DNA from 3 places in the Arthrobacter sp. efr-133-TYG-104 genome. Region 1 is predicted to be linked to each of the others. Evidence: predicted binding sites of a transcription regulator. Region 1 holds the regulator's gene; each other region holds the start of a gene.
The links. Region 1 encodes LexA, which represses DNA repair genes until DNA is damaged. Its sites were predicted from a motif close to TCGAACANNTGTTCGA; they were not measured.
Positions count from the first base shown of each region.

Region 2: the regulator LexA is predicted to act here: its motif matches at 1,132-1,147, upstream of QRN04_RS06370 (LexA family protein).
Region 3: the regulator LexA is predicted to act here: its motif matches at 1,135-1,150, upstream of QRN04_RS12030 (shikimate dehydrogenase).

Region 1 covers NZ_JARVTA010000018.1:105,574-107,797, reverse strand. Annotated here, with positions in the region: gene QRN04_RS13965 (LysM peptidoglycan-binding domain-containing protein) at 1-138, opposite strand, end outside; gene lexA (transcriptional repressor LexA) at 572-1,318, shown strand; gene QRN04_RS13955 (ATP-dependent DNA helicase) at 1,348-2,224, opposite strand, start outside.
Region 2 covers NZ_JARVTA010000006.1:155,404-157,627, reverse strand. Annotated here, with positions in the region: gene QRN04_RS06375 (Y-family DNA polymerase) at 1-647, opposite strand, end outside; gene QRN04_RS06370 (LexA family protein) at 663-1,118, opposite strand; gene QRN04_RS06365 (hypothetical protein) at 1,521-1,931, shown strand; gene QRN04_RS06360 (hypothetical protein) at 1,928-2,224, shown strand, end outside.
Region 3 covers NZ_JARVTA010000015.1:42,297-44,520, reverse strand. Annotated here, with positions in the region: gene QRN04_RS12040 (MFS transporter) at 1-76, opposite strand, end outside; gene QRN04_RS12035 (IclR family transcriptional regulator) at 281-1,051, shown strand; gene QRN04_RS12030 (shikimate dehydrogenase) at 1,243-2,157, shown strand; gene QRN04_RS12025 (bifunctional sugar phosphate isomerase/epimerase/4-hydroxyphenylpyruvate dioxygenase family protein) at 2,157-2,224, shown strand, end outside.

The sequences.
Region 1 (2,224 bases):
CGAGGCTTTTGCCGGGGAAGTGACGAAGCCAAGAAGGGTGATCAACGCGGCCACCAGCAGCATTGCGGGGATGCCGAAGAAGACGATCCGCCCCCTGCGCGTCAGGCGAAGCCGCGTGGACTTCGATTTCACGTCCATGACTGGTGCCGACTGCGCAACTGCAAGTGCAGGCGCTGGCCCTCCGAGAAGACCCTCAAGCGTTGATATTGCAGACATGAGCTTTGCCCTTCTGAGCGATTGCCGTGCCCCGGTGTCCGATGCGCGGCGGTCAATTCCGTATGCTCTCCCGACGCCACCCGAACCGTTCGAACACTTTCTTCGAACATCGGCACGGTTTGCGGTGTTGTTAGAACACATATTCGAACCTTGCTAAGACCTTTTTAGCACTTATCAACGAACGGTGTCGAGACTCGCTAGAACAAATGTTTGATAAAGGTCCGTGCCTGCCCTACGTTTGATGGAAGAAGCAGCCACTGTTTCAGTGAACCAACAGGGTCTGACATTTTTTAGGCCCGGCATCATCGGCGCGGTCCGTATCGCGCCCGGTCCGGACGGAAAGGCATTGGCAAACATGGCAGCGAAAGCCACAGGAGGTAGCGCTCCCCTGCGTAGCCAACAGCCTCAAAAGAGCCCCAAGAGCCTGACGGTCCGGCAGAAGAAGATCCTCGAGACCATCCAGCGCTCGGTCAATGACAATGGATATCCGCCCAGCATGCGTGAGATCGGGGATACGGTGGGCCTTGCGAGCCTTTCCAGCGTGACCCACCAGCTGACCCAGCTGGAGAAGCTGGGCTACCTTCGCAGGGACCCCAAGCGCCCTCGGGCAATGGAAGTCCTGATGCCCTTGACCCTCGACGGCGGCGGGCCCATTCCCGGGGTTGAGGAACCTGCCCGCCTTCGGAGTGCCGGTGGGCTCGCGGTCACCGAACTGGCCAGCGCCAGCGACACAGCCATGGTGCCGTTGGTAGGCCGCATCGCAGCCGGTGGGCCGATCCTGGCCGATCAGACAGTGGAAGATGTCCTTCCCCTGCCACGACAGCTCGTGGGACACGGCGAACTGTTCATGCTCAAGGTTGCCGGAGATTCAATGATCGACGCCGCCATCTGCGACGGTGACTGGGTGGTGGTGCGACGGCAAAACGACGCCATCAACGGCGACATCGTCGCTGCCCTCTTGGATGACGAAGCAACCGTGAAGACGTTCCGCCAACGGGACGGCCACACGTGGTTGCTGCCACAAAACACCCAATATGAGCCCATCCTCGGTGATCAGGCCACCATTATGGGCAAGGTCGTCTCGGTACTGCGTTCCCTGTAGGCGCAGTTCCCTCTAGGCGCAGTTCCTACTCAGGCGCTCTTCCTACTCAGGCGCTCCAGTACACCCCTTACCACCGTTCGGTCCACCGTGGGCCAGAACGGCGGCAGTGCTGCCCGCAGGAACGCCCCGTAGCGTTCTGTCGAAAGCCTGGGATCCAAGACCGCCACAACTCCCCGGTCCCCTGTGGAGCGGATGAGCCGGCCCGCGCCTTGTGCCAAACGGATGGCCGCGTGTGTCGCCGAGACTGCCATGAAGCCGTTGCCGCCGGATTGTGCGACTGCTCTGGAGCGCGCCGTCATCAACGGGTCGTCCGGGCGGGGGAAAGGAATACGGTCAATCACCACCAGGCGGCAGGAACCTCCCGGAACGTCCACTCCTTGCCACAGAGACATGGTTCCGAACAGGCAAGTGTCCGGCTCGTCGGCGAATTGCTTGACCAGGGCCGCCATTGTGGACTCGCCTTGGCAGAGGATATCCACATCCAGCCGCAGCCGCATGGCATCAGCGGCTTCTTCCGCGGCCCGGCGCGAGGAGAAGAGGCACAAGGCCCCGCCGCCGGAGGCCCGAATCAGGTCCTCCAATTCATCCAAGGCCTCCAAGGAAGTACCGCGGCCTGGCTTCGGCAGGTGTTTCGCCACGTAGAGGACCCCCTGTTTGGGGTAGTCAAAGGGGGAACCGACGTCGATCCCGGTCCAACTCGGCGCGCCGTCGCCCAAGAGGCCCAGCCCGCCGGCCGCAGGTTCGAACGCAGCACCGATTGCCAACGTAGCCGACGTCAGTACTACTGTATGGCCCGTGAACAGGCCTTCCCGGAGCCTTCCCGCGACGCTCAGGGGCGCGATATTGATGAGGGCCGGTGCGGTCTCGTCCGGCTGGGAGTACCCCTGCTGGGGGTCGAAGGTGCTG
Region 2 (2,224 bases), on a different contig from region 1:
CGCAGTTCTCTGGCCGTGTGGATGCCGAGCGCAGCCAGGCGCTTGCCGTTACGCCCGGCGACGCCCCAGAGGTCAGTCACATGGAGGGAGTCAAGGATCCGGTCAAGCTGCTCCTCCGAAAACCGCCGGAGATCGAGAACTCCATTGAACGCGGGGTTTTTCTTGATGCCGAGAGCCGCTACCTTGGCGAGGGTCTTCGTGGGACCGATCGCGACGCGGACAGGAATTCCGGTCAGCTGGAGGACAGTCCGTCGGATCTCCTGTCCCCGTGATTCGAGTTCTTCAGGAGCGCCCCGCAGCTTCAGCCAGCTTTCGTCGATCGAATACACTTCCTGCCACGCACTGAAGCGGCCCAGAATGGTGGCAACCCGTGCACTCAGCGAGCCATAGAGCTCATAGTTCGATGACCTGGCTTCGACGCCCTTGGCCTGGCACCAGCCGCGGATCTTGAACCACGGCTTGCCCATGATGTCAGGATCGAGCTCCTTCACCAGCGGGCACGCGGCAACCACACAGCCGTCATTGTTCGAGAGGACAAGGGTCGGCCGGTCATGCAGCGTGGGGTCGAAGACGCGCTCCGCGTTGGCGTAAAAGGAGACGCAGTCTACGAGAGCGATTTGATCGGATGCTGGGGTGAGAGTCGTCATTGCCACGGCTGGAGACTATAGGCGGGGTCTGACACCACGTTTGGTTTTCGCAGGAGACAGAATCCATGTGACCACGCCCCAGACTGACATCTCGGTGTGTTCGTGGAGAACGACGTCCGCATAGTCAAGGTTCTCTGCCACGAGAACGGTACGTCCCTGGATGACGTCCAGCCGCTTGACGGTGTATTCGCCGTCAACGACGGCGATCACGATCTTGCCCGGAACGGGATCGATCCCCCGGTCCACGAGCAGCAGGTCGCCGTCATTGATTCCGGCTCCGGTCATGGAATGGCCGGCTGCACGCCAGACAAATGTACATGTTGGGTCCCGGACCAGGTGCTGGACAAGATCAAGGTCCCCGGACCAATATCCCTCTGCAGGGCTGGGGAAGCCGCAGGCGACGGCTTCCGGCGCGAACGGGAGTATCAGCGGCTCGTCGAGCGCCAACGGTTCTGGCTGCGAGGCCTGCATGTCCACTTCCTTTTCGAACATATGTTCGATGGAATCGTACGCCCGGGCGGGAACGGCACGCAACGTGGAGCAACTGCCGGGCGGACCGGACAGGCCTGGGCTCTGGGACTGCGGGCAGGAATAAAGGCCCCGGTGCGCTTCATGCGCGTCGGGGCCTTCTCTTTTTCGCACGAACGGGAGGTGCGAACCAACGTTCAGCGGCCCCGGCCTTGGGGTCGAGGAACCGAGGCCGCCTGGGACACGCGATCAGGCGCTGACCGGGTGACGCAGATGACTCCACCTCTCTGCCCGACCTCTCCGCAAAGGTCTGTCACAAGTCATTGCCCAATCATTCGTGACAGACAATCGAATGACGTTAGAATGGACTCGTACATCAGTCGAATATGACAGGAGAGGCCAGACATGACCGTCGTCGACGAGCCGAAGGCTGCGCCTCCCGCTGCGCGGGCTGCGACCAGGTCCGGTGGACCGAGCATCGACCAGAACGGCAGCGACCGCAGGGAGCGGGTCTTTACCCGCCTGTCCTCGGACGAGAAGCAGCGGGCGGAGTACTGGGCGCAGCGGCGCGGCTACCCCTCCGCCAACGAGTACTACGCCGAGGCGATCGCCGAGAAGATCCGGCGCGAGAATCTCGACTTCGACATCCCTGATCTGCTCACCGCGCGTATCAACCAGGTCGTCGACGAGCTCAAGGCGCTTTCGACGAACAACGCCAACCTCGAGCGGGTCGTGACCATGGGCTTCGATTCCCTGCTCGGGCTGACCAGGGGCGACAACTATCTGCTGGACGAGGAGAACGGGGAGCTGACGTGAGCCAGGGGCTGAACGAGATCATGCCGTCCACCGACGAGCTGATGGACGTCGACACGTCCTTCCTCGATGCGTACCGGACCGGCGGGAGCGAGGGCCTGAAGCGGGCCCAGGAAGGGGCACAGCCGGCGGAGCCGGAGCAGGACACGCCGGAGAAGGATGAGGCCCCGCAGCAGAGCGCCGAGAACCTTGACCGGGACACCGGTGCCGGCCAGCGTGGAGGCTCGGGAGCAGGCAGCGCCACTCCCCCGGCCCAGAGCGACGCCGTCGCCGTGGACAAAGCAGCGATGCCGCAG
Region 3 (2,224 bases), on a different contig from region 1:
TGGCGAGGGCTGCTTTCTTGGGCGTTCCGGTGGTTTCTGTAATGCCTGGCGTCGCTGACGGCATTGTTTGGCGCATGGGAGGTTCCTTCTGTGACGACGATGTCGCTGAGCTGTCTTCTGCGGGAGTCCCACGCCGAGTGTGGCAGGTCGATCCCGAGCAAATAACCACATGGTGGAAGTTACTTGTGCAATACAGCAATAGTGACTGTGAGAGCGGTCACCTGTCAATAGATGTCTCCACTATCTAGAAATAGCTCTCACTATGTGGGAGCATCGATACATGAGTGTGAAAGACGACACAAAAACAGACATGGTTGGAAAGGCGCTGAGCCTGCTCGTGCTGCTGGGGGACGAGCCCCGGGGTGCTAGCGCCGCCGACTTGGCCAGGAGTGCGGGCCTTCCCTTCAGCACCACGTACCGCTTGCTGGGCTCCCTGACGCGCGACGGATTTGTCGATTACGAACCCGACGGCCGCCGCTATCACTTGGGTTTGCGCGTGTTCCAACTGGGGCAGCGGGTGTCGAATCATCATGGCTTTGCCGCAACCGCATTGCCGGTCCTGCAGCGGGTCACGGAGCGCACCCACGAGGCCACCATCCTCTCCGTGCGCGACGGGAACCATCACCTGACGGTCAACAAGGTGGACGGACCGAAGACGTTCCGGGTAACGAGTGATCCGGGGCACTTGGGTGCGCTGCACACGACGTCGGTAGGCAAGGCAATCGTGGCTTTCGAGGAAGAGATCGAGCGGAAACGCTTGCTGGAGGAACTCCCACTTGAGCCGTTGACGGAGCGCTCCATCACGGACAGGGACGCTTTCCGGGCGGAGATCGACCAGGTTCGGCGTCAAGGCTACGCGGTGATGGACGAGGAAAACGAGGTCGGTATGCGGGCTGTCGCCGTCCCGGTCCTCAATGGCCAGGGCAACGCTTTCGCTTCGCTTGCCACCGCCGTCCCCGTCTTTCGCATGACCATGGAGGAGCTCCTGGCCTTCGTGCCCACCTTGCAGGAGGCTGCGGCTGAACTTTCGGCGCGCCTGCCCCAGCGCTAACCCCGTTGTGAGGCCCGCTCTGCTGGGTAGTTCCACTCGGGAGCGTGTAGAGCAGGCCCCGCAATGCTGCGTATGTTCGCGATAAGAACATGCGTGCGGAATATGAACACTTGTAGTAATCTAAACAACGCCGAAGGCGGGAGCGCCAGATCGCCTCCCACCGGCGGTGGTTAAGTCAAAGGAGCTTGAGGATGAGCAACCGAGCCGAGTCCGTGCTGGTGGGCCTGATTGGTGAAGGCGTCATGCCCTCGCTGACCCCTCCCATGCATGAACGCGAAGCCGACGTGCAGGGCCTTCGCTTGTTGTACCGCCCCATCGACCTGCTGGAACTCGCTTTGCCTGCCACCGCCGTCGGCGATCTCCTCACCGCAGCCCGGCGCATGGGCTACAACGGGCTGAACATCACCCACCCCTGCAAGCAGTTGGTGCTGGAGCACCTTGATGATATTTCCGACGACGCCCGCCGCTTGGGCGCCGTCAACACGGTCCTGATTCAGGACGGCCGGCTCATCGGCCACAACACAGACTTCTCCGGCTTCGGCGCGGCGCTCGCCAATGGGCTCCCGCAAGCAAAACTCGACCGCGTAGTCCAGCTCGGCGCGGGCGGCGCCGGATCCGCCGTCGCCTACGCGTTGCTCAAGGCCGGTGTGGCCAGTTTGGATCTCGTCGACGTGGATCCGGCCCGCGCCGCAGAACGCGCTGAGGAACTCGGCGGCCTCTTTCCCGCCAGCACGGTCACCCCGCACATCCCGGGCGAGTTGCCGGAGCTCATGCCGCTGGCTGATGGCCTGGTGCACTGTACCCCGATCGGCATGGCCGCACACTCGGGCCTGCCCCTGGACATCACTCTCCTGGAGCCAAGGCACTGGGTGGCGGACATCGTTTACCGCCCCATCGAAACGCAGTTGATCCACGAGGCGCGCGCCATGGGCTGCGACGTCCTCGACGGCGGCCGCATGGCAGTGGGGCAGGCGGCGGACGCCTTCCGACTCATCACAGGCCGCGAAGCCAACCCTGAACGGATGCGGGCGCACTTCTTGGAACTCGTCGCTTTCGAGGATGCAGCGGCTGCGGCCGACCCAACGCTCGCAAAGGCAGGCCACTGATGCGCACGGGAATCGCCACGGTGTGCCTGTCCGGCACGCTGAAAGAGAAAATGCAGGCCTGCGCCAT